4 regions of the Paeniglutamicibacter psychrophenolicus genome follow, and region 2 is predicted to be linked to each of the others. Evidence: predicted binding sites of a transcription regulator. Region 2 holds the regulator's gene; each other region holds the start of a gene.
The links. Region 2 encodes LexA, which represses DNA repair genes until DNA is damaged. Its sites were predicted from a motif close to TCGAACANNTGTTCGA; they were not measured.
Positions count from the first base shown of each region.

Region 1: JOF46_RS06950 (DUF222 domain-containing protein) is a predicted target of LexA. The motif match lies at 1,928-1,943, and genes of this name have one in related genera.
Region 3: JOF46_RS14100 (DNA polymerase III subunit alpha) is a predicted target of LexA. The motif match lies at 1,951-1,966, and genes of this name have one in related genera.
Region 4: xsc (sulfoacetaldehyde acetyltransferase) is a predicted target of LexA. The motif match lies at 1,648-1,663, and genes of this name have one in related genera.

Region 1 covers NZ_JAGIOE010000001.1:1,563,656-1,567,864, forward strand. The annotation lists gene JOF46_RS06940 (MFS transporter) at 1-166, opposite strand, end outside; gene JOF46_RS06945 (RsbRD N-terminal domain-containing protein) at 329-1,513, shown strand; gene JOF46_RS06950 (DUF222 domain-containing protein) at 1,996-3,408, shown strand; gene JOF46_RS06955 (antibiotic biosynthesis monooxygenase) at 3,545-4,123, shown strand; gene JOF46_RS06960 (diaminopimelate dehydrogenase) at 4,201-4,209, opposite strand, start outside.
Region 2 covers NZ_JAGIOE010000001.1:3,801,418-3,805,626, reverse strand. The annotation lists gene JOF46_RS17255 (ATP-dependent DNA helicase) at 1-1,429, shown strand, start outside; gene lexA (transcriptional repressor LexA) at 1,523-2,242, opposite strand; gene JOF46_RS17245 (LysM peptidoglycan-binding domain-containing protein) at 2,527-2,931, shown strand; gene JOF46_RS17240 (histidinol-phosphate transaminase) at 3,048-4,169, shown strand.
Region 3 covers NZ_JAGIOE010000001.1:3,115,570-3,119,778, reverse strand. The annotation lists gene JOF46_RS14110 (hypothetical protein) at 18-329, shown strand; gene JOF46_RS14105 (dihydrolipoyl dehydrogenase family protein) at 474-1,838, shown strand; gene JOF46_RS14100 (DNA polymerase III subunit alpha) at 2,159-4,209, shown strand, end outside.
Region 4 covers NZ_JAGIOE010000001.1:184,143-188,351, reverse strand. The annotation lists gene JOF46_RS00820 (AAA family ATPase) at 1-672, opposite strand, end outside; gene JOF46_RS00815 (IclR family transcriptional regulator) at 678-1,517, opposite strand; gene xsc (sulfoacetaldehyde acetyltransferase) at 1,709-3,514, shown strand; gene JOF46_RS00805 (NAD(P)/FAD-dependent oxidoreductase) at 3,681-4,209, shown strand, end outside.

The DNA.
Region 1 (4,209 bases), 2.2 Mb from region 2:
TGTCGAAGAACTGGATGTTGAATACCAGCGCGGCGGCGGCGCTGAAGAGGAAGAAGTCGTACCACTCCATGGCGGTGCCAATGAGGGCGCCAATGGCAACCTTGGTGGCCTCCTTGTCGGAGATCTGCCGTGTTGCACCCGCTTCGAGTGTTCCAGTGTGGGTCATGGGATTTTTCTGCCTGATCTCAAGGGGAGGCCCGGTGCGTTGCTGCAAGCCATCCGGATTGTGGGGATGATGAATATCTTGCCAAGGATCCACCGTGATGCGCCGCACGATTCACAACGAGTTCCACGCCACAAACGGTGCAAAAGCACATAATATGATCGAATGGCACTGAACCAAGGCTCCGAAAGCAAGCAAAACGGCCAACCTGGCGATTCAGGGCGCTGGAGCGCCCTGCTGGATGGGTTGGACGTCGTAAAGCTGACCGACGAATTCATAGCTCGCCTGGGCGCCATTTCGATCTATGCCCAATCACCGTTGCCGATCAGTGAGATCAGGCGCACCGGCAGCGCATCGTTCGAGGCGCTGATCCTGGCCATGAAGGCGGACGACGACGAACCGGGCTACCTGCGCGAACGCGATGCCATCGCGCTGGATGTGGGCGTCTCCAGGGCGCGGGCAGGAGTTCCCATCGAGGCGCTGATGACCGCAATCCGCTTGGACTTCTCGGTGATCTGGGAAGCCATTACCGCCATTGCCGCGCCCGCAGACTCGCAATTGCTCGTCGAGCACACCGCCCGTGTCTGGGAAGTCGTAGACGGCTACGCGGGGGAAACCCAGAGGGCCTATGTCGCCGAGCTGGCCAGGATCCAGGCGGAGGCCGCAAGCAAGAGGCAGGGCTACCTGGCCACGCTCTTTAGCGAGAAAAAATTGGCGCCTTCCGCGTTGGACCGGATAGCAGAGGAACTCGGCCAGGACCCCGGCACCGAATATGTGGTCGCGGTCGCGCCGTGGGACCATATTCCTGCACTGCGACTTGCGTTGGCCAATGCGCAGGCGAGCAACCAGGTGTTCACCTATTCCATGGCGGATGCACTTGTGGTTTTTTATCCACTCGAGGAGCGTGCCGGCTCGGAGGCCCAGCGGCTCAACGAGAGCCTTGGGCGACTCTCCTGCGGCTTGATAGGGGAGGGCTGCCTGTTGGAGCAGGTTCCGCACGCCGCCGCCGTGGCCGCCGCGTTGGCAAGGCTGCTGGAGCCGACGGAAGATGGCGCAATGACTTGGGCCCGGGGATGGGCGCGCATGGCCCGGCGAGAGCTGGAACGGGCGGGAGCTCCGGGGCTGGGCGAGGTGGAGCGCGCGCTGGACCACTGCGGCGCGACCGAGCGTCGTCGACTGGGCGAAGCGGTGCAGGCCTACCTGCAAACCGGGAGCATTGCGCATGCCGCCGAACAGCTGTACTGCCACCGCAACACCTTGATGAACCGACTCAAACGCTTCGCCCAACTAACCGGAGTGGACCCCACCATTCCCGTCCAGGCGGCACGACTGGTGGTGGGTTGGTCGTAGGAGCCAGCAGGCTCGGGCGGGGTCGCAGTGACGGTGCAGCGCGATCTCGCGCGGCCATGGCGTTGGTGCGTGATCCTGCCGGGCGTGTTGGTGCAACCTGCGAGCGGGGCTGTCGCGAAGGCCCTTCCCTCGACGAGGTGGCTTGGGTGCCAGTGGCGGTCCATGGACGGCCGGTTTCCGAAGTCGTTGAAGCGTTTGCCTCGCGGGAACCTGGCAAGTCCCCGAGATGGCAGGGCGCAACGGGGTTCCACCTATCTGTCGGATGCCTCCGGGACAATTGAGCATGACCCGGCGACATCGAGGCCATCACCGCGGTCCCGTCGAAGGTTTTGGTCCAGCTTCTGGAGTCTTAGCTGGCAGGCCGTTCATGGACCTAGGGTGCATTTGCCGACGATCGGAGCCCTTTCATTCAGTTAGAATATTTTTTCTATTGCTTGCCAACATGTCTTCTAATTGACGTCGTTTAGTTCTATAATTGTGGTATGGCAACGGCGTCATCGAGCAGCAGCAACCCGCTTCATGGGACCGCGATGTCGACCGCCGGTCAAGCCCCCACTTATGATGCGCTGGTGCTTGCGGGAGTTGACTTGGATGCGATGGTGGCCGAGCACGTGTCACGCACCGGCATTGACGGGATCCGCTGCGTGGCCTCGGCCGTGAACGCTGCCCCACTGCACGAGGGAACTCACCCGGCGATTGAATCCTTGGGGGCTTTGGAGGCCCTGAAAACGGCCACATGGGCGAAGCAAGTAGCGCAAGCGGTGGCCTTCGAGGATACTGTGATCGCCGAGCGTGTGGAAGCAGGGACGCGGAAGAACAACCCCGCGTGGGGAACCCGCGGTGAAGTGGCTCTGGCTTTGCATGTTTCCCCGGACAGCGGGGCCAGCTTCATGAACAACTCGCGGCTCCTGGCCGAAGATCTGCCCAGCACCCTCCGGGGCATGCGTTCCGGACTGATCACGTTCGAGCAAGCCCTGGTGGTGGTTTCTGGCGTGCGTGACCTGCGGGTCGAAAACCGGCAGCTGATTGATGCGCTGCTGTGGAACGGGCAGCAATCCTGCTTCGAGGCTGGAACCGCCATGTTGAGGGACCGGATCCATTGCTGGGCGCTGGCCCTGGAACCCAAGGCTGCTGCGGATCTGGAGGATCTTGCTATCAAGCGCCGCTACTTCGATGGCTACCAAATTGATGACTACACCGTGAAATTCGGCGGCAGATTGCCCCTGGAGCAGGGCCTGCCGATGTTGCAGGCTATACGCAACGCAGTGGACAAGCCCAGGAGTGCGGAAGACGACCGGTCCCGGGCCCAAGTGGCCGCTGACACCGCATTCGAGAAGATAACGGGCACCAAGGCGGGAGACAGTGTTCCTGTCGAACTCCTGCTGGTGATGAATGCCGAGAACCTGACCGAAGATGCCCAGCACCCGGTGCTGGTTCCCGGCCATGGTTTCCTCAGTGCAGCCAAGGGCCTCGAACTGTTGGCAGGGAGCCCGGAAAATCCATTGGACACCTGGCTTCGGAACCTATATGTGGCCCCGGAGACCGGGAAATTGGTGGCCATGGAATCCACCGGGCGGCTCTTCACCGGGCAGCTCAAGAAATTCATCAAGGTCCGTGACCAATATTGCCGGACCCCCTTTTGCAACGGCAGGATCCAGGAACTTGACCATGTGGTTCAGGTGAGCCGTGACGGGAAAACCACCGAAGAAAATTCATCGGGACGCTGCAAACGCTGCAACATGACCAAGGAAGCGCCAGGCTGGAAGGAATCCCCCATTTCCGGCGCCGGCCGGCATGCCTTCGAGATCACCACGCCCAGCAGCCACACCTACATCTCGATGGCACCGGCCCAGATAAATGGATCGGGCCCCCAGTGGCCACCCAAGCGGCTATAGACGCCCACTTCCAAGCGCGGAAGCCATCACCGGGAACACGCATGTGCTCCCGGCATATCCATGGGCTCGAGCCTTCGAATCGCTGAAATTTTCCTCGGATTCGTGGTGGGAACCGGGAGGGCACTAGATTATGGGAATGCCACAAGCAACCCCAATCACCGTATCGATAACCCGGACGGTACTTCCAGAACATCACCGTCGTTTCAATGCCTGGGTCCAGGCCGGCCAGGTGCTGGCCCGGGAGTGGGACGGCTACCTTGGATCCGGATGGATCCGCACCGCTCCCGACTCCAACGAATGGCATGTCCTCTACCGGTTCTCCTCCGCCAAGGCCTTGGCGGCGTGGGACGAATCCGAGGAACGTCGCTGGTGGATCGACAGCGCGGCCGAACTAGTGGAGATCACCAAGGTCGAACACCGCACCGGAATCGAGGGCTGGTTCGAACAGCCCGGGGACACGAACCTCACCATTGCAGAGACCGTGGTGCCGCCGCGCTGGAAGCAAGCGGTCAGCATCTTCCTGCCGTTCTTCCCGCTGAGCCTGCTGTCCAACTTCCTGCTGATGCCCTTCTTGGGGGATTGGCCGCTGGTACTGGCGGTGCTGCTGAATATATGTATTCTCACCCCGCTGATGACCTACATCTTCCTGCCGGTAACCACGCAGTTGCTGCGACCATGGTTGCACAAACCGCGGCGGGACAAACGCAAGAAGTGATCTGGTAGGCCGTGAAAAACGGGTGGGCGCAGACCCCGCGGTCTGCGCCCACCCGAAGAACAAAGTCTTGCTGCGAACTACAGCAG
Region 2 (4,209 bases):
GATGGACTGCCTGGGATCCCAAAAATGCCCCATGGCCTCCGAATGCTTCAGCGAACTGGCCCGTGCCCGCGCGGCCAACGCCGACGTCGTGATCACCAACCATGCGATGCTGGCCGTCTCGGCCTTCGAGGGACTGGCCGTGCTGCCGGACTTCGACACCGTCATCATCGACGAGGCCCACGAGCTGCAGGACCGCGTGACCTCCTCGGTGACCCGGCCCCTGTCGGTGGCCATGGTCCAGACCGCCGCCTCGGCGGCGCGCAAGCACTGCTCGGTCAGCGTTGACTCGCTGAACCAGGGTGCCAAGGCGCTGCAGCGCGCCCTGGAGGGCGTCCCCACCGGGCTCATGGCCCGCGGGTTGAACGAGGACCAGCAGGCGGCGATCAACCAGATCGCCGAGGCAGCACGCGTGGTGCTGTCCGATTCAAAGCCCGAGGCCAACGCCCCCGCCGACGGCGGACGCCAGATGGCCCGCTCGCAGGTCATGTACCTGGTGGAGCAGTGCAGCAAGATGCTTGAAATGACCGAGGAGCGGGAAGTCATCTGGGCCTCGCGCCCCGGGCACTTCAGCCCGGGGGAGGGCTACGTCCAACCCGACGAGTCCAGCCAGCCGACGCTGAATGTCGCCCCGCTCTCGGTCGCCGGCAAGTTGCGCGAGGGGCTCTTTGACGGCCGCACGGTGATCCTCACCAGCGCAACCCTGGCCATCGGTGCCGCCTTCGAACCCGTGGCGGGCACCCTCGGGCTCGTGGGCGAGGGGGCGCCGACCTGGAACGGTGTGGACGTGGGAAGCCCCTTCGACTATCCCAGGCAAGGCATCTTGTACGTTGCCAAGCACCTGCCCAAGCCCGGGCGCCAGATGTCCCAGGAAACCCTGTCCGAGATCGAGGACCTGATCAAGGCCTCCGGTGGCGGGGCGCTGGCGCTGTTCACCTCGCGCCGCGCCGCGGAGGAAGCCGCGGAGATCCTGCGGGCACGCCTGGACATCCCGATCCTGTGCCAGGGCGAATCCAGCATGAAGGCCCTGGTGGACCAGTTCTCCGCCGAACCCGACACCTGCCTCTTTGGCACGATGACGCTCTGGCAGGGCGTGGACGTGCCGGGCAACGCCTGCCGGCTGGTCATCATCGACAAGATCCCGTTCCCGCGGCCCGATGACCCGCTGTCCTCGGCCCGCAGCCGCGACGTGGCCAAGCACGGCGGCAACGGCTTCATGGCAGTGGCCGCGAGCCACGCCGCGGTGCGCCTGGCCCAGGGCGCGGGTCGACTGATCCGTTCGGTCAACGACAAGGGCGTGGTGGCAGTGCTGGACTCGCGCCTGGCCACCGAGCGCTACGGCACGTTCCTGCGTGCCTCGCTGCCACCCCTGTGGGCCACGCCCGACAAGGCGACGGTGATTTCCGCGCTCGAGCGCCTGAGCGAAGGCTAGAAAATCCTGGCCCGTGGGATCACGGGAAACACCTGAGGACCGGTCATTTGACCGGTCCTCAGGTGTTTGCGGGGGATGTGTGTTGGTGCGGGCCTAGACCGAACGCATGACCGATACGACCTTGCCCATGACGGTTGCGGCGTCACCGAGGATGGGTTCGTAGCGGGAGTTCTGCGGCAGCAGCCAGGTGTGCCCGTCGCGCTGCCGGAAGGTCTTCACCGTGGCTTCGTCCTCGAGCAGGGCCGCGACGATGTCGCCGTTGTTGGCGGTCTGCTGGCGGCGGACCACCACCCAGTCGCCGTCGCAAATGGCGGCGTCGATCATCGAGTCCCCGCTGACCTTCAGCATGAAGAGCTCGCCGTGTCCCACCAGTTGGCGCGGCAGGGCGAAGACGTCCTCGACCGCCTGGTCGGCCAGGATCGGACCGCCGGCGGCAATGCGCCCCACCAGGGGCACCATGGCGGTGTCCGCGGAGGTGGTCAGCTCCGAGACGCTCATCCCGTTGGCAGCCTTCAGGTCTGCCTGGCCCTCCACCACTTCGAGCTTGCTCTCGCTCTTGAGCTGCAGGGGAAGCAGGATCTCCATGGCCCGCGGACGGCGCGGGTCCCGGCGGATGTAGCCGAGCTTCTCGAGCTGGCTGAGCTGGTGGGTCACGCTTGAAAGGCTCGCCAGTCCCACGGCGTCCCCGATTTCCCGCATCGATGGCGGGTAGCCATTGGTGCTCACGGACCGCTGGATGGTCTCAAGAACCTTCTTCTGACGGATGGTCAGGCTCTTCGCGTCGCGTCGAGGGGTTCGTTGTTCGGTAGTCATTGTCAGTGCCTCATCCCGATCGTCGCCGGTTGCCCGCGCGTGCCGCAAATTGTCGGTGTGGACTGATGTAGTCAATACATCGCTCCACAACCCCCATCTTAGTAGACAAAGACACTACTTTCAAAGATTTGTTCGAACTGATCTGGACACGTGTCGTCCAAAGGTGCTAGAAATAAGATGCGCACTACGAACACACGTTCGAAAGATGCGTTCGAATAACCGTCATCTGTTCGAATGGGCCACCGGGCCTGTCCGGCAAATGAATACAGAGGAAAGGCAAAGACATGGCAAACACTGCTTTCTCGGCCCCGCTCCACCTTGTAATATCCGAGGACTACACCCCGGCGCCGCAATCCGCACTGGCTTCGCAGCCCGCGCTGGCGCCCCTGCGACTCACGCGCCGCGGAAAATTCGTGCTGATTGCACTTCCCATCTTCCTGGTCAGCGCGGCGGTGCTCATGCTCCTGGGCCTGTTCCAGTCCCCGGCCAACGCCTCGGACGACACCCCGCTGGGCGTGGAGGCCGTCACCGTCACCGTCATCGAGGGCGACACCTTGTGGGGGATTGCCCGGGAGTTCGCCCCGCAGCTCGAGCCCCGCGAAGCCGTTCGGCGGATCGGCGACATGAACAACCTCAACAGCTCCGTGCTGCACCCGGGTGCCGAACTCTTCGTCCCCACCGGAAGCTAGGGCCAATGCCCTTGGGCGCGCAGATCGATGCCGCGCCCGATCATTGCTAACCGTTTATTACCCGTGGCACCGGTGAAGATTCCAAGGTCACCGCGCCGCCGCCGTAGACTTGAGCCGTGAATGAACGGCTAAATCGCCTGGCAAATCTGCCCCTGCGAGAGAATCTTCAAGGTCTTGAACCTTACGGCGCACCCCAAATCGACGTACCCATCCAGTTGAACGTCAACGAAAACACCCATCCGCTTCCCGCGGAAGTGCACCGGGCCATCGTCGAAGAAGTCTCCGCAGCAGCCGTGGGACTGAACCGCTACCCGGACCGCGAGTTCACCGAATTGCGCGAACGCCTCGCCGCCTACCTGGGCCACGGACTGGACGCCGACAACGTCTGGGCGGCCAACGGATCCAACGAGGTCCTCCAGCAGATCCTGCAGGCCTTCGGCGGGCCCGGGCGCACGGTGATGGGTTTCCCTCCCACCTACTCGATGTACCCGCTGCTGGCCTCCGGGACCGACACCACCTACCTGGCCGGCGTCCGCTCGGCGGACTACGGGCTTTCGGCCATCGACGCCGCGGCGCAGGTCCGCGAGGCCGCGCCGAACATTGTCATCCTGTGCTCGCCGAACAACCCGACCGGCACCGCGCTGGGCCTGGATGTCGTCGAGGCCGTCTACGAGGCGGGCAAGGCCAGCAACGCCATCGTGATCGTCGACGAGGCGTACGCGGAATTCGCCCACACCGGGACGCTTTCGGCGCTTTCCCTGCTGCCGGGCCGCGAACGCCTCATCGTTTCGCGGACCATGTCCAAGGCGTTCGCCCTGGCCGGCGCCCGTCTCGGCTACCTGGCCGCAGCTCCGGAGGTCGCCGACGCGATCCGCCTGGTGCGGCTGCCGTACCACCTCTCGGCTGTCACGCAGGCAACGGCGAATGCCGCACTCAAGCACGCGGACATCCTGCTGGCCAACGTGGAGGCCATCAAGGTCCAGCGAGACCGCATCGTCAACGAGCTCACCCGGATGGGGCTGCACCCCGCCTCCAGCGATTCCAACTTCGTGTTCTTCGGGGGAGTCAAGGACACCAAGGCCATCTGGAACGGGCTGCTCGAGGCCGGGGTGATCATCCGCGACGTGGGGATTCCCGGCCACCTGCGGGTCACCGCGGGCACCGAGGACGAAACCACCGCCTTCCTTGTCCGCCTCGAGGAACTGCTCGATCAGGGTCCTCACACGCTCTCAAGCTAAACTTGGGGTAGGTGGCAATGGTGCCGGACGACGGGCCTTG
Region 3 (4,209 bases), 690 kb from region 2:
GGAAGGGTGGCGAGCGAATGGGAATCTTTACCCAGTCGATCGAGGTTGACTGCACACCGGCGGGGGTGCCGATCCGCATGCGCTGGCAGGGTCGCGAGTACAGGCTCGCGGCCGAGCCGGTGCGCTGGTTCGAGCGAAGGAACTGGTGGACCGAGGAGCTGCGTGCCGAACGCGGCCGCGGCCCGGGGCTCGTGGATTACGAGGTCTGGCAATTGCAGGTCAAGCTCGCCGGCGTGGGCCCATTGCGCACCTTCGAGGTTTCCCGCCAGGCCGACACGGGCCGCTGGCGCATCATCCGCATGCCCGAGGCCTACCGGGAAAGCGCCTAGCGCGCCCGTACGGCTGGCCCCGAAACCCCTCCGGCGCCACCAGCGGGCGAAGGGCAAGCTCTGGTCGTTGGCCGCACCAGGTGCAAGGCTGGGGGCAGGTGCCTGGATGACGGCCGCGAGGAACGCGAACACGGGAGTGCTCTGATGGAAGAAATATTCGATGCCGCGATCATCGGCATGGGACCCGGCGGCGAGGTCGCAGCCGACCGGCTGCTCACCGCGGGCAAGAAGGTCGTCGTCTTCGAGGCCGAGCTCATCGGCGGGGAATGCGCCTACTGGGCCTGCATCCCCTCCAAGACCGTCCTGCGCGGACCCGAGGTGAACGTCGAGGCCGCCGGGGCGGCCGGAGCCGCCGAAAGCGCCCTGGACTGGGAAAAGGCCCGGGAATACCGCGACTACATGGCCCGGCACCTCGACGACAGCGCCCAGGAGCAGGGGTACGCCAAACGCGGGGCAACCGTGGTGCGCGGCGAGGCGACAATCACCGGACCGGGACACCTAAGCGCCAACGGGAACCAATACCTGGCACACCACATCATCATCGCCACGGGAACCGTCCCCGTGCTCCCGGACTTCCCGGGCATCGGGGAGATCACCGCCTGGACCAGCCGCGAGCTCTACACCCTGGCGACGCTGCCGAAATCCGTGGCCATCGTGGGCGGATCCGCTGTGGCGCTGGAGGCCGCCTTCTTCCTGGCCGGATTCGGGGTCCAAGTCACCGTGCTGAACCGCGGCGCCAGGCTGCTGCGGCGCGAGGAGCCCGAGGTCTCCGCGCTCGCCGAGGAGCACCTGCGCCGGCTCGGGGTCACGGTGCTGGCCAGCAGCACCGTGGCCAGCGGGCGGCGCGGGGAGGACGGAACCAGCATCCTGAAGCTGCGGGCGGGCGGAGAGGTCGCGGTCGATGCGGTCGTCTTCGCCACCGGAAGGGCCCCGCGCGCCGAGGGCCTGGATGTGGCACGCGCCGGGGCGACCCTTGACGGGAAGGGCGGCGTGCGGGTTGACGACCACTGCTGGGCAGCCGAGGGGCTCTGGGCCATCGGGGACGTCACCGGGATCATGCCCTTCACCCATGTGGCCAAGTACCAGGGCCGCATCGTGGCCGACTGCATCCTGGGCAGGGAACGAAGCGCAAGCTACGACGGGATCCCGCGCGTGGTGTTCGCCAGCCCGGAGATCGCCGCAGTGGGCCTGACCCGGGATGCGGCCGAGGGGCGCGGAATCGACGCGGCGTCCATCCAGGTCAACCTGCCCGAGGCCATTGCCCGGCCCTGGACCTACGAACAGGACCCGCGAGGGGACCTGGGCCTGGTGGTGGATCGGCACCGGAGGGTCGTCATCGGAGCCTGGGCCATCGCCCCGCAAGCCAGCGAATGGATCCACCTGGCCTCCCTGGCCATCAGGGCGGAAATCCCGCTGGAGGTGCTGCGCGACATGGCCCCGCAATTCCCCAGCTACACCGAGGCCTACCTCGTGGCCCTGGACCGGCTGCGAAGCGACGAGGGAATCTAGGCCGCGCCGGCAGTGGGCCTTCTCACTGCCCGGCTTCCCGCCGCAGGTCAGCGGCGGGAAGCCGGCCCCGATGCCCGGGAATCCTCCGCGGGGGCCGGCCCGGGGGCTTGATTAGAACACGTGTTCTAATAGAATGAATTCGTCCCCCCTCCTCGCCCAGCCACACGAACCCAGGCACCGAGGACCACCAAGGCACGTGCCCGCAGGCGCAACCCGCCGGGGGACCGGGGCGCGCCACGGGACAGCGGAGGGGCAGGCACCATCATGGCAACACCAAGCGATGGCCGCACAAACCTCCCGGCACGGCACGGGGCGGCGACATGAGCTTCACCCACCTGCACGTCGCCTCCGCCTTCAGCGCACACTACGGGGTCTCCTGGCCCAAGGACCTGGTCGCCGCCGCGCTCGCCGACGGCGCGGACGCACTGGCAATCACCGACCGCGACGGACTCTACGGAAGCGTCAAGCACCTCAAGGCCTGCATCGGACACGGCATCGACCCCATCCTCGGAGTCGACCTGGCCATCCTCGAACCCCCACCCCACCCCGCGCCCCACGGCAAGCCACCGCCCCTGCGCACCGCCGGACGCATCATCGCCCTGGCCAAGGGGCACTGCAACGGCGCCGGATACGCCGCACTCTGCCACCTGGTCACCACCGCACACCAACCCACCACACCCACAGGGCTCGCCAAGCCCTCCGTGGGGATCACCCGCGAGGAACTGGCCACCCACGCGCTGGGCCCCGACGGGGAAGCCCTGCTCACCATCCTGCTCGGACCGGGCTCCGACATCGGCCTGGCCACCGGACACCGCCACTACACCCAGGCCCGCACCCAGTTGCGCACCTGGCGCTCCCTGCTGGGGGCCAGCGCCCTGCGGGTGGAGATCACCACGCACCTGAACAGCCCGGGGGAGAAACTCAGCACCGCACACGCCATCCGCATGCTGCGCTGCGCCACCGACACGGGCATCGCCCCCGTGCTGACCAACGCCGTACGCTACGCCGACCCCGACGGAGCCGCCACCGCCGACGTCCTGGACTCCGCACGCGCCCTGTCCTCCCTGGAAACCCTCAACGACATCCAACCCAACGGACAGGGCTGGCTCAAACCCGCCGAACACATGCGCCACCTCGCCGCCGAAATCGCCCGCTCCGCCTCCAACACCTCCCTGGCCGCCACACTGCTGCGCAACACCGCAGCGCTCGCCGACTGGGCACGCCTGGACCCGATCCCCGACACCGGATGGTCGATCCCCGTCGTCCCCGAGGCCCACATCATCGGCATCACCGGAAACCCCGAAAACGAACTCGCCTCCCGCGCCGAGGCAGGCATCACCCGCCTCATCCCCGCCCAGGCCAACGACCCGCTCATGCGACACCGCCTGGAGGCCGAACTATCCACCATCGCCGACCTCGGCTTCGCCCCCTACTTCCTCACCGTCGCCGAAGTCAGCTCCATGATCACCCACCTGGGGATACGCTCCGCAGCACGGGGGTCCGGAGCCTCCTCACTGGTCAACTACCTCATCGGCATCAGCCAGGTAAACCCCCTGGCCCACGACCTGCTCTTCGAACGCTTCCTCTCCCGCGACCGCGCCACCCTGCCCGACATCGACATCGACGTCGAATCCGCCAGGCGCCACGAGATCTACCGCAAGATCTTCGAACGCTTCGGCAGTGACCGCGTCAGCCTCATGAGCATGCAAAACAGCTACCGCGCCCGCGGAGCGGTGCGCGACGCCGGAGCCGCCCTGGGCATGGAGGAAGAAGACATCGATGTGATCGCCAAGCAACTCTGGCGCTTCTCCGCCTCATCCTTCCGCGAAGCCCTGGCGGAAAAACCCGAACTCGCACCCTTCGCCGACCGCCTCGGCACCGAAAAACAACTCGACCTGCTCGTGGACCTCACCGAACGCCTCGACCGCCTGCCCCGCCACATCTCCATGCACCCCTGCGGAGTCATCCTCTCCGACGCACACCTGCGCGACCGCACCCCCGTCGAACCCAGCGGCATCTCCCTGCCCATGAGCCAATTCGACAAACACGACATGGACCCCATGGGCATGCTCAAGCTCGATGTCCTGGGGGTGCGCATGCAATCGGCCATCACCTACGCACTGGAGGAAATCCAACGCCTGAACCCCGACGCCCAGGCCGTCGCCAAGGCAGGCGGACACCGGGGAGAAGCGCCCGGGCAAATCCCCGGCTACATCGCCCCCAACGGAGCCATCGACCTCGCCCTGGTCCCGCTCGACGACGAACCCACCTTCGAACTCATCCGCTCCACCCACACCCTGGGCTGCTTCCAGATCGAATCACCCGGACAACGCGAACTCATCGGCAAACTCGCCCCCCGCGAATTCAACGA
Region 4 (4,209 bases), 3.6 Mb from region 2:
GACCTCGTCGGCCACGGGCAGGTAGTCCAGTGCCGCGACGATGTTCCAGCGGTCCAGCTGGGCGTGGTTCAGCCGTTGCACCCCGTGGTAGAGCCCGTTGAGGTTGCCCAGCCCGACGGTGTTGGCGGTGGCGAAGAGCCGGAAGTGCGGGTGCGGGCGGATGACCCGGTTTTGGTCCGGCAGCGTGAAGCCGCCGTCGCGCTCCAGCAGCCGCTGGATCACGAACATCACGTCGGGGCGGCCGGCATCGTATTCGTCGAAGACCAGCGCCATCGGCTGGATCATGGCCCACGGGACCACTCCCTCCTGGAACCGGGTGGCCGGTGCACCGTCCTGGATCACGACGGTGTCCTTGCCGACCAAATCCAGGCGGCTGATGTGGCCATCCAGGTTCACCCGCATCAGCGGCCAGTTCAGCCGGGCGGCGACCTGCTCGATGTGGGTGGACTTCCCGGTGCCGTGCAACCCCTGGACCATCACCCGGCTGTTGTGGGTGAACCCGGCCAGGATCGCCAGGGTGACATCGGGGTTGAAGCGGTAGGCCGGGTCGATGGCCGGGACGTGCTCGGTGGCCTCGACGAACCGCGGCGCGCGCGCTTCGCTGTCAATGTCGAATATCTCGCGGACCGAAACCAGCTCCTGGGCTGCGAGCCCGGGTGTTTGGTGGTTCATCCGGTTCACCACCCTGCCGCGATCGGCTCGGACTCCGGAGAGCCCAGATCCGCGTGGTCCTCGAGACGCGAGATGCTCTCGGCGGCCCGGCGCAGGGCCGGCAGCAAGGTGAGCAGGTCCGCCGAGCTCTTGCGCATCATCGGGGCCTGCACCGCGACGCAAAGGTTGGAACGGCCTGCCGGGTTGGGGACCAGCACGGCTAGGCAGACCAGCCCGTCCAGGTATTCCTGGCGGTCCTCGGCGTAGCCGTTGCGCCGGATCTGGGTCAGCTCGGCCTCGATTTCCGTCTTGTCGGTAAGCGTGTGCGCGGTGAAGCGCTGCAGCGGTCCGCTGGTCAGCACGCGTTCGCGCTGGGTGGGGCCGAATTGGGCGAGGATCAACTTGCCACTGGCCGAGCAATGCACCGGCACCCGGGAACCGGGGCCCAGGTACACGCGCAGCGGCTCGTTGGTTTCCACGCGGTCCAGGTAGATGACCTCGTTGCCGGACAGGGCCGTGATGTTGCAGCTTTCGCCGATTTCGTCGACCAGTCCGCGCAGGATGGCGTGCCGGGTGCCGTGCCGGGTGTCGTTGAGCAGCACGTCCTCGGCCATGCGGCGCATGCGCGAACCGGTGCCGTAGTGCCGGCCGTCGGACTGGCGGGTCAGCAGGTTGGCGCCCTCGAGTTGTTGCAGCATGCGGTGCAGGGTCGGCTTGGGAAGCCCCGTCTGGTCCACCAGGGATTGCAGGGTGAAGAGCTGGTCGCGGGTGGTGATCAGCTCCAGCAGTGCGAAGAGGCGCAGGGCCGGTGTTTCGCCCTGGACGGCACCCGCGGGCCCGAGATCCGGTTCCGTGAGATTTTCCATGATCGATCCAATCATCCGTTGTGCGAAGTTTCATTAAATCGTATCAGTACGAAGAATAAATGGAATAGGGTCTTGACGGATGTGAGCTGGGTCGCATAGCTTTGTGAGCAATCCCGTTTATGGGAGCAGTTCGAATCATTTTTTGAGACTTTGCGTGATTGCGACGTCTTGATCCACGAAGGAGACTTGTAATGACTGAAAAGGCCACATCCCGCGAGGTCGTCAAGGGCGCGCAGAAGATGACGTCGTCGGAAGCCTTCGTTGAGACGCTGGTGTCCAACGACGTCACCGATATCTTCGGCATCATGGGCTCTGCCTTCATGGACGCCATGGATATCTTCGCCCCCGCCGGCATCCGCCTGGTTCCGGTCGTCCACGAACAGGGCGCCGCCCACATGGCCGACGGCTATGCACGTGCCTCCGGCCGCCACGGCGTGGTCATCGGCCAGAACGGCCCGGGCATCTCCAACTGCGTCACCGGCATCGCCGCCGCCTACTGGGCCCACAGCCCGGTTGTGATCATCACCCCGGAAGCCGGAACCAACACCATCGGCCTGGGCGGCTTCCAGGAAGCCAACCAGCTGCCGATGTTCCAGGAATTCACCAAGTACCAGGGCCATGTCACCCACCCGAACCGCATGGCCGAATTCACCGCCCGCTGCTTCGACCGCGCCATGAGCGAAAACGGCCCGACCCAGCTGAACATCCCGCGCGACTACTTCTACGGCGAATCCATCACCGAGATCCCCGCCCCCCGCCGCGTGGACCGCGGTGCCGGCGGCACCAAGTCCCTCGACGAGGCCATCGAGCTGCTCAAGACCGCCAAGAACCCGGTCATCGTCTCCGGCGGCGGCGTGGTCATGGCCGACGGCGTGGAGGAAGCCAAGGCCCTGGCCGAGCGCCTGGGCGCACCGGTGGTCAACAGCTACCAGCACAACGACTCCTTCCCCGCCAGCCACCCGCTCTGGGCCGGCCCGCTGGGCTACCAGGGATCCAAGGCCGGCATGAAGCTGATCTCCGAGGCGGACGTCGTCATCGCCCTGGGCACCAGGCTTGGCCCGTTCGGCACCCTGCCGCAGTACGGTCAGGCCTACTGGCCCACCGAGGCCAAGATCATCCAGATCGACGCGGACCACACCAAGCTCGGACTGGTCAAGAAGATATCCGTGGGCATCACCGGCGACGCCAAGGCCGTGGCCATCGAACTGGTCAAGCGCCTCGAGGGCACCGAGCTCGCCTCGGACGCCACCAAGGCCGAGCGCGCCGCGAACATCAAGGCCGAAAAGGACGCCTGGGAGCAGGAGCTTTCCGCCTGGACCCACGAGAAGGACGAGTACTCCCTGGACGTCATCGAGGAGGCCAAGGGCGAGGAAGGCAACTGGCTGCACCCGCGCCAGGTGCTGCGCGAACTGGAAAACGCCATGCCGGAAGACGTGATGATCTCCACAGACATCGGCAACATCAACTCCGTGGCCCACAGCTACCTGCGCTTCGAAAAGCCGCGCAGCTTCTTCGCCCCGATGTCCTTCGGCAACTGCGGCTACGCGCTGCCGACCATCATCGGCGCCAAGGCCGCGGCCCCGCACCGCCCTGCCATCGCCTACGCCGGCGACGGCGCCTGGGCCATGAGCATGGGCGAGGTCCTCACCGCGGTCCGCCACGACCTGCCGGTCACCGCGGTCGTCTTCCGCAACCGCCAGTGGGGCGCCGAGAAGAAGAACCAGGTCGAGTTCTACAACCGCCGCTTCATCGCCGGGGAGCTGGACAACGGCGAGTCCTTCGCCGAGATGGCCCGTTCCATGGGTGCCGAGGGCATCGTGGTGGACAAGCTGGAGAACGTCGGTGCCGCCCTCAAGGAAGCCCTGAACGCCCAGATGGTCGACGGCAAGACCACCGTCATCGAGGTCATGTGCACCCGCGAGCTGGGCGACCCGTTCCGCCGTGACGCGCTGTCCACCCCGGTCCGCCACCTGGAGAAGTACAAGGACTACGTCTAAACCCGGAAGGCAACCCCGGGCAGCAATGAGTGGGGGGAGGGCAAGGCAGGGGGCACCGCGGTGCCCGCTTGCCTCGCCTTCCCCCGCTTGCATCCCCCAGAGATTCACTTCCGCCGCCGCACAACGAGGTGCACCGCGGGAGACAGCACAAGGATTGGAGCGAACAATGAGCAATACGCAGACGCCGGAAAACGTGGTCGTCATCGGTGCGGGCATGGTGGGACTCGCCACCGCCTGGTACCTCCAGGAACGCGGTGTCAACGTCACCGTGGTGGACCGCGACGGCGTCGCCGCCGGGTCATCGTGGGGCAACGCCGGCTGGCTGACCCCCGCCCTCACGCTGCCGCTGAGCGAACCCTCGGTGCTCACCTATGGGCTGAAGACCATGTTCGATCCGGCCTCCCCGCTGTACATCCCGCTCTCGGCCAAGCCCTCGCTGATCCGCTTCCTGCTCGGCTTCGCCCGGCACTGCACCCCGGGCAAGTGGCGCGAGGCCATGGCCGTGTTCAGCGAGATCGGCGCCACCGGCCTGGATGCCTTCGACGAGATCTCCGAGGCCAACGCCGTCACCAGGATCGGCCGGGACCACGCGGCCGTCGGCGGCGGAGCCTCCGGAAGCGGCGGCGGAACCACGACCCTGGGCACCGGCGTTTCCGAACCCACCAAGCCGGCCGAACCCTTCCTGACCGGCTTCA